DNA from 2 places in the Arthrobacter sp. LjRoot78 genome. Region 1 is predicted to be linked to the other one. Evidence: riboswitches for the same ligand, from Rfam matches in the RefSeq annotation. Region 1 holds a riboswitch; the other holds the start of a gene.
What was found. Region 1 has a riboswitch for S-adenosylmethionine ahead of ACSQ1X_RS13535 (aminotransferase class V-fold PLP-dependent enzyme). Riboswitches for the same ligand answer to the same signal wherever they lie in the genome.
Positions count from the first base shown of each region.

Region 1 (4,409 bases):
CCGTCTCGCAGCTCCGTTCACACCTCGACGGCAAGGTCACCGTCATGCTTGGGCATTCGGGCGTGGGGAAGTCCACCATGGTCAATGCCCTGACCGGCGCTGAGCGGGCCACCGGAGGAGTCAACGCCGTCACCGGGCGGGGACGGCACACGTCGTCGTCGGCACTTGCCCTGCGGATCAGTGACGCGCCCGCCGGAAGCTGGATTATTGACACCCCGGGTATCCGGTCATTCGGCCTTGCCCACGTCGATCCGGACCGGATCCTGCGTTCGTTCCCCGACCTCGAACCCGGCACGGATGCCTGCGAACGCGGCTGCAAGCATGATGCATCCGCCGTCAACTGCGGCGTGGACGCCTGGGTGGCCGAAGGACACGCAGGGCCGTCCGGCGCGGCGCGTCTTGCGTCCCTGCGGCGGTTGCTCGGCACCGATCCCCGGATGGAAGCTCAGGAAGCGAAGGAACTCGGCATCGTTTCGTAGCAGGCGGAGGGGCCAGGGACCTGACATCCCGCCCGGCCGGCCACAGAGACGGTAGTTTGGAACCATGACCCAACCCGCTTCGAGCTACAACGACGACCTGCGCCTCGCCCATGTACTGGCTGACTCTGTCGACTCCCAGACCATGAGCCGCTTCAAGGCGCTGGACCTTCAGATTGAAACCAAACCGGACCTGACCCCGGTCACGGATGCTGACAAATCAGCTGAAGAGTCCATCCGCGGCCAGCTGTCCCGTTCCCGCCCGCGGGATGCCGTCCTCGGCGAAGAATTCGGCAGCTCCGGGCACGGTTCCCGCCGCTGGATCATCGATCCGATCGACGGCACCAAGAACTTCGTGCGCGGCGTGCCGGTGTGGGCCACCCTGATCGCCCTCGTGGATGAGGGCGAGCCGGTGGTCGGCCTGGTCAGCGCACCGGCGCTGGGAAAGCGCTGGTGGGCCGCTAAAGGGGCTGGCGCCTACATGGGACGGTCGCTTGCGGCAGCCACCCGGCTGAAGGTTTCGAACGTGTCCAAGCTCTCGGACGCCTCCCTCTCCTACTCGAGCCTTAGCGGCTGGAAGGAACGCGGCAACCTGGATGAATTCCTGGGCCTCACGGAGGACGTCTGGCGGACCCGGGCCTACGGCGACTTCTGGTCTTATTGCATGGTGGCCGAAGGGTCCGTGGACATCGCCTGCGAGCCGGAACTGAACCTCTACGACATGGCCGCCCTGGTGCCCATTGTCACCGAAGCCGGAGGCCGCTTCACTTCGCTGGAGGGAGTGGACGGCCCCTTCGGCGGGAATGCCCTCGCCACCAACTCGATCCTCCATTCGGAGGTCCTCAAGCGCCTGAACCCGGACCTCGACGACCTCCTCTGACGCGCAGCGCACCCCCCGGTCGCTAGGCGCGAGGGCGGCAGATCAACGCAGCGCCGAATGAACGCAGTGCCGAATAAACGACGGCGGACGCCCCTCCCAAGGGTGCGTCCGCCGTCCTTTGTTCGGCCGCAACGCCATTCTTCTGCCTCGCGTAACAAAGTGCTTAATAATTGCCGCAACTTTCCCGCGGCGCTGTCAATGTCCTAATCTCGAAACAGGTCACGAGTGCCAGCGCTAAACCCCGGTTTGCTGGCCGGCAACCCTCCATTCGCGGTGGGGTGCCCCGGGTGACGACCAGGCCGGTCCGGAACGGACCCGGCAAGCGCGGATCCCCGGAGTGAGGGGTCCCTTTACAGTGAGGTCCCCATGACTACTGCCACGTTCCCCGCAAACTCCGGAACCGCCCCCGCCCCAGCCCGTCTGGATGAACGGTTCAGCGTCGCCCGGCGCCCCCTCTCGGCCGTCACCGGCGCGGAGATCCAGGCTCCGCTGATCCAGGGCGGCCACGTCCGCTACGCGAACCTGGACTACGGCGCGTCGGCACCGGCACTGTCCGTCGTCTCGGCCTACCTCAACGAAATCCTGCCGTACTACGCCAGCGTGCACCGAGGCGCGGGCTACGCTTCGCAGATCAGCACGTCCGTGTACGAAAACGCGCGGAATATCGTCCGCGGCTTCGTGGGCGGCAGGCCGGACGATTCCGTCATTTTCACCAGGAACACCACCGACTCCCTGAACCTGCTGGCGGGCTGCCTGCCGGTGGCGGACGGCCGCCACACCGGTGAAGTGCTCTACCTGGACATCGAGCACCACGCCAACCTGCTCCCCTGGCAGGGCGTGCCGCACCGCAGCGTGGTTGCCGCGTCCACCCTGAAGGCAACCCTGGAGAGCCTGCGCACTGAACTCCGGCAGGGTGACATCAGCCTGCTGGCCGTCACCGGCGCCTCCAATGTCACCGGCGAAATCCTTCCGATCCGTGAACTGGCCGCTTTGGCGCACGAACACGGCGCAAGGATTGTGGTGGACGCGGCGCAACTGGCCCCGCACCGCCGCATCGACATCGCAGCGGACGACGTCGACTACCTCGCCTTCTCGGGTCACAAGCTGTATGCACCCTTCGGCTCCGGCGTCCTCGTGGGCCGGCCGGACTGGCTCGACGCCGGGACCCCCCACCTGGCAGGCGGCGGAGCGGTCCGCGAGGCCCGGCTGGATTCCGTCAGCTGGGCCACGGGACCGGCACGGCATGAGGGCGGCTCGCCCAACGTGCTCGGCGCCGCCACCCTTGCCCGCGCCACGCAGGTCATCGGCGCTCTGGACCAGGAGCTGTGGCACGCCCACGAGACCGCCATCCGGTCCTTCCTCGTGGAGGGGCTGCAGAGGATCGACGGCGTCACGGTGCACCAGATCTTCAGCGACACCAATGACACGATCGGGGTGGTCAACTTCTCCGTCGCCGGCTACGACGCGGGCCTTGTTGCGGCCTACCTCTCCGCCGAACACGGCGTGGGCCTGCGGGACGGCCGCTTCTGCGCCCACCCGCTGCTCAAGCGGCTGGGACTGCCCTCGGGCTCGCTCCGCGCAAGCTTCGGCGTCGGATCCCGGCTGGAGGACGCCCAGCGCCTGCTCGCTGGCATTGAGGAACTCCGCCGCACGGGCCTGGGCTGGGACTACGTTGTGGACGCGGGCCGCTGGGTGCCGGCCAACGACACCCGCAGCTACCCGGAATGGGCGCCCAATACCCCCGGCACCGCCGGCGCGGCGCCCTGCACCGACGACTGAGCGTTGGGCCTGAGGCCCGAGGACTGGGGACACGGTCTGTGCGGTAAATTCGAGGGGTAAGAATTCCAGCCTGCCCGAAGGAGATTGCACGTGGCACGGGGAGGCCCCAAACTGCACCACCAGCGCCGGCACGAGCTCGGCCAAAGCTTCCAGGACGGCGGTGAACACTACGACCGGGTCCGCCCAAGCTACCCTGGCGACTCTGCGGACTGGCTGATCGAAAGCGTCGGCGGGATCGCCGGAGTGTCCGACGCCGCTGACATTGGGGCGGGGACGGGCAAGTACACCGCATTGCTGGTGCAACGCGGGCTGGCAGTCTCCGCGGTGGATCCTTCACCGGACATGCTCGCCCAACTGCGCCTCGTCCTGCCGGGAGTTCCAGCGACGGAGGGCACAGCGGAGGCAACCGGACTCCCGGACGCGGCGTTCGACGTCGTCGTTGTTGCCCAGGCCTGGCACTGGTGCGATCCCCTCCTGGCAAGCACCGAACTGTCCCGCATCCTCCGCCCTGCCGGCGTGCTGGGACTGGTGTGGAATCAGCTGGATACGTCCGTCCCGTGGGTCCACCGCTTGTCCCGGATCATGCATGCAGGGGACGTGCACAAGCCGGACTTCCGTCCCGCAATCGGGCCGGAGTTTGCCGGGCTTGAGAGCCACCTGACACGCTGGGAAGACTCAGTGACCACCGGAGACATCGTCGAACTGGCAAAGTCCCGCAGCTATTACCTCGCGGCCGGCGAAAGTACGCGCGCAAAGGTCCGCCACAACCTGGACTGGTACCTCCACGAGCACCTGGGCCATTCCCCGGCGGACACCATCGGACTTCCCTACCTCACCCAGACCTGGCGGGCGTTCAAAGCATGAGTGCCGCAGCCAAAGCGGTAGGCTTGGACTCGTGAAGACCAGCGCGCCCTCCTCCTCCATCGAGGACTACGTCAAGGTCATCTACTCCTTTACGGAGTGGCAGGACAAGCCCATCACGTCCTCGCAGCTGGCCCAGCGGCTTGGCGTCGCAAACTCCTCGGTCTCGGAGATGGTCCGCAAACTCAAGGACCAGGGCCTGGTTGACCACAAGCCGTACAGCGCCATCACGCTCACGGCGGACGGAATCCGCCTCGCGCTCTCGATGGTCCGGCGTCACCGCCTGATTGAGACCTACCTCGTCCAGGAACTCGGCTACAGCTGGGATGAAGTCCACGACGAAGCCGAACTCCTGGAACACGCAGTGTCGGATACCTTCATCGAGCGGATGGCCCGCAAGCTCGGCGATCCCC
Region 1 is NZ_CAXUTG020000001.1:2,906,822-2,911,230, forward strand. It holds gene rsgA (ribosome small subunit-dependent GTPase A) at 1-479, shown strand, start outside; gene hisN (histidinol-phosphatase) at 544-1,356, shown strand; SAM riboswitch class IV at 1,574-1,687, shown strand; gene ACSQ1X_RS13535 (aminotransferase class V-fold PLP-dependent enzyme) at 1,723-3,135, shown strand; gene ACSQ1X_RS13540 (class I SAM-dependent methyltransferase) at 3,226-3,999, shown strand; gene ACSQ1X_RS13545 (metal-dependent transcriptional regulator) at 4,031-4,409, shown strand, end outside.

Region 2 (4,409 bases), 1.4 Mb from region 1:
GGCCAGGAGGTTGCCCATGGGCACGGCAGACTGCGGCCAGCTGGACCAGAATCCGCGGGACTTGCTGGGGCTGTGCTCAGCCACGAGCAGCACGGCGCCGCCCCATTCCCCGCCGACGGCGAATCCCTGCACGAACCGCAGGAACACCAGCAGGGCGGGTGCCCAGTAGCCGATCTGCGCGAAGGTGGGGAGGCAGCCCATCGCGAACGTGGAGACGCCCACCAGGATGATGCTCAGCTGGAGCAGCTGCTTGCGGCCGAACTTGTCACCGAAGTGGCCAAAAACGATGCCGCCGATGGGACGGGCGACGAAGCCCACCGCGTAAGTCACGAAGGCGGCAATAATCCCGTCCAGCTCCGTGCCGGAATTGGGGAAGAACATCTTGCCGAAAACCAGTGTTGCCGCCGAGGCGTAGAGGAAGAACTCGTACCACTCAACAACAGTGCCGGCCATCGAGGCCGTCACCACCTTCTTCAGGCCGGAGGCCTTGACGTCAGTCTCATCTGTGCGCCTTGCGGCGGAGTCTTGCGTGCTCATTTGTGAACTCCTTCGGCGTCTCCGTCGACGCCATGTGGACCATTCCGTAGCGGCCGCGTGTGATGTGCACCACCAACGCGCCGGTCCCCTAGAGTATGGACTCACATTGCCGCAGGCTCAACGCCATTTTCTGCAGAACTGCTCTGCAAAAATGCACATTGAGCCGACGGGGCTATGCGAAGAAGTTCTGCCGCAACTGCGTGCTGAGCTGGCCGATCTCGGTCAGGAAGCCGTCATGGCCGATGGGCGCTTCGATGACGTGCACTGGCACATCCCCCGGCAGCGCAGCCGCGAGTTCATAAGACTGTGCCGGAAAATACAGCCGGTCCGTATTCACGGCGGCAATAAAGAACTCGGCCGTGGCCTGGGCCAACGCGTCCTTGAGCGGACCGCGCCCGCGGCCCACGTCGTGGCTCATGAGCGCTTCGGTGATGGCGATGTAGCTGTTGGCATCGAAGCGCCGGACCAGCTTGGTGCCCTGGTGGTCGAGGTAGCTCTCCACCTGGTAGCGGCCGCGGTCCCCCAGCGACACCGCTTCGAGCGGGCTCTCGCTGCTCTGGGCGTTGCGGCCGAACCGGGTCTCCAGCTCGTACGCGGAGCGGTAGGTGATGTGTGCGATCCTGCGTGCCAGGGCCAGGCCGGCTTCCGGCTCCGGGCCGCCGTAGTAGTCGCCGTCGTTGAAGTTGACGTCCTGGCGGATGGCGAGGGTCTGGGCCTGGGCAAAAGCGATCTGCTCGGCGGTGCTGCTCGCTCCAATGGATATCACGGCACAGCGCCGGACGCGGTCCGGGTAGCTCACGGCCCATTCCAGTGCCCGGGCTCCGCCCAGGGAGCCGCCCAACACCGCGTACCAGCTCTCGATCCCCAGCGCATCCGCCAGCCGGGACTCGGCCGCCGTTGTGTCCCGCAGGGTCACCAGGGGGAAGCGCGAACCCCACGGCTTACCGTCCGGGGCCGGGGCGGAAGGACCGGTGGAACCGTAGCAGCCGCCGACGATGTTGATGGAGACCACGAAGTACTTGTCCGTATCAACGGGGGCTCCGGGTCCGGCCAGCTGTTCCCACCAGCCTTCCTCGTCGCTGGCACCCCTGGTGACGTGCGTGGTGCCGGTGAGGGCGTGCTGCACCAGCACGGCGTTGGAACGGTCCGCGTTCAGCGTGCCCCATGTTTCGTACGCAAGCGTTACGTCCGGCAGAAAGCCGCCGGCCTCCAGCTCCAGCCCGCCAACGCTGAGGAACTTGACCGTACCGTCAGGGACGGCGGTGTCCACCGTGCTGGTATCCGTGTTGTTGCCTGTCGTTGTATCCGTGGTGTTGCCTGTGGTTGCATCCACTGCGCGGGTATCTGTTTCGGGTACACCGCTGCGGGTGACGGCAATCGTCATCTGAGGACCTCTTCTTCGCGCTTGCCCGCCGCCAACTGGCCGGCAGGCCAGGTCTTCACCCGGGGCACCCCGCCGCGGAAGGAGGGTTGCCGGCCAGCAAGCCGGGGCTGTCGCTGGCACTCATGACCTTCAAAGAGTCTACGAAATGCGTCGCCGCAATGGCTAAGAATGTGACATCAATATGACTCCCGGCGTCGTGGACGCCGGGAGCCGTACTGGTCAGTCGCCCTTGGCGGCGCGGAAACCGGCGTCGAGGTCGGCGATGATGTCGTCGATGTGCTCCAGCCCCACCGAGAGGCGGACCAGGCCGGGGGTCACACCGGCCACGGCCTGCTGCTCTTCCGTCAACTGGCTGTGCGTGGTCGACGCCGGGTGGATGACCAGGGAGCGCACGTCACCGATGTTTGCCACGTGGGAGTGCAGCTCCAAGGCATCCACGAACCGCTTGCCTGCCTCGGCCCCGCCGGCGATGTTGAAGGACACAATCGCGCCGGTGCCCTTGGGTCCATACTTGCGGCCGCGCTCGTACCAGGGGCTGGACGGCAGGCCCGCATAGGCGACGGATTCGACGTCGTCCCTGGACTCCAGCCACTCGGCGACGGTCACCGCGTTGGCAACGTGCCGCTCCACACGCAGGCTCAGGGTTTCCAGCCCCTGGGCGATGAGGAAGGCGTTGAACGGGGATACCGCCGAACCGAGATCGCGCAGCAGCTGGACGCGGGCCTTGAGGATGTAGGACAGGTTCGCCCCCAGTGCACCGTCCGCCCCGAGGTCGCGGGCGTAGACAAGGCCGTTGTAGGTGGGGTCCGGCGTATTGAAGCCCGGGAACTTCTCCGGGTCCTTTCCGAAGTCGAAGTTGCCGGAGTCCACGATCACGCCGGCGATGGCGCTGCCGTGCCCGCCGAGGTACTTCGTGGCCGAGTGCACCACAATGTCGGCACCCCATTCCAGCGGCCGGATGAGGTACGGAGTGGACAACGTGTTGTCCACGATCAGCGGGACGCCTGCCTCGTGGGCAACGCGGGACACGCCTTCGATGTCCAGGACATCCTGGCGCGGATTGGAGACCACCTCGGCGAAGAAGAGCTTGGTGTTCGGCCGGACGGCATCCTTCCACTGCTGGAGGTTGTCCGGATCCTCGACGAACGTCACGGAGATGCCGAACTTCTTCAGGGTGTGGGCCAGGAGGTTATACGTGCCGCCGTACAGGCTGGGGCTGGCCACCACGTGGTCGCCGGCTTCGGCCACGTTGAGGATGGCGAAGGTTTCGGCAGCCTGGCCCGAGCTGAGCAGGAGCGCTGCCAGGCCACCTTCCAGGCTGGCAACGCGCTGTTCCACCGTGTCCTGGGTGGGGTTGCCGATGCGGGTGTAGATGGGCGCCAGCTCGGCCAGCGCGAAGCGGTTGGCGGCGCTTTCGGCGCTCGGGAACACGAACGACGTCGTCTGGTAGATAGGCAGTGCCCTGGCGCCGGTGGCGCTGTCCGGCTCCTGGCCGGCGTGGATCTGGCGGGTTTCGAATGACCATGCGTTGGACATCGGAGAGCTCCTTCTGAGGAAGGGCACCTCTGCCCTGCAGGACATGCTGGACATTCCCTGGCAGGACTGGTGCCGCGCTTGCCGCCCGGCGGTTGCCGGAGGGCCAGGTCTTCACCCGGGGCACCCCACCGCGGAACGAGGGTTGCCGGCCAGCTAGCCGGGGCTTGATGCTGGCGCTCATGACCTGGCCCCAGTCTAGGAACGGCGGATTGCCTGTGAACAGCTTTGTGACGAAGGACGTCAGCGGCGTGATTTCACGGGCCTCAGGCCGGCCCGCCATGACATCCCATCTTGGTAAGGCCACCCTTAGCTGAGAGCTCCATCACAAAGTGCCAAGATGAGGGCATGCGCATGGATCACGTCTCTTACGCCTGTGAACAAGATGGCTTGGCTGCCACCACCGAACGTATTGCAACCGCCCTCGGCGTCGAAGCCGTGAAGGGCGGGGTACACCCCCGTTTTGGCACCCGCAACATGATTATCCCGCTGGCCGGGCACAAATACCTGGAGGTTGTGGAGGTCCTGGACCACCCGGCCTCCGACAAGGCTCCGTTCGGGCAGGCTGTCCGGGCACGCTCCGCAGCCGGCGGCGGCTGGATGGGCTGGTGCGTCGAAGTGGACGACCTGGCACCGTTCGAAGAACGCCTCGGCCGATCGGCTGTCAACGGCAACCGCAAGTTCCCCGACGGCCGCGAACTCGTCTGGAAGCAGATCGGCATCCTGGGCCTCATTGCAGACCCGCAGGTTCCGTACATGCTCAAGTGGGAAGGCGACCCGGAGCTTCACCCGTCCAACGCCTACCCAAGCAACGTTAAGATGTCCAGCCTCACCATCGCGGGCTCGGCCGAACGCGTCACGGAGTGGCTCGGTCAACCGGTCGAGAAGCCTTTGGAAGATGTGGCCGTCGAATGGATCGCCCCGAAGGGAACACCGGGGATCCTCTCCGTCACCT
Region 2 is NZ_CAXUTG020000001.1:1,490,449-1,494,857, reverse strand. It holds gene ACSQ1X_RS06835 (MFS transporter) at 1-537, opposite strand, end outside; gene metX (homoserine O-acetyltransferase MetX) at 710-1,921, opposite strand; SAM riboswitch class IV at 1,934-2,049, opposite strand; gene ACSQ1X_RS06825 (bifunctional o-acetylhomoserine/o-acetylserine sulfhydrylase) at 2,141-3,457, opposite strand; SAM riboswitch class IV at 3,527-3,642, opposite strand; gene ACSQ1X_RS06820 (VOC family protein) at 3,803-4,409, shown strand, end outside.
Region 2: linked by a shared signal. The riboswitch ahead of metX (homoserine O-acetyltransferase MetX) and the one ahead of ACSQ1X_RS13535 (aminotransferase class V-fold PLP-dependent enzyme) in region 1 are both predicted to bind S-adenosylmethionine.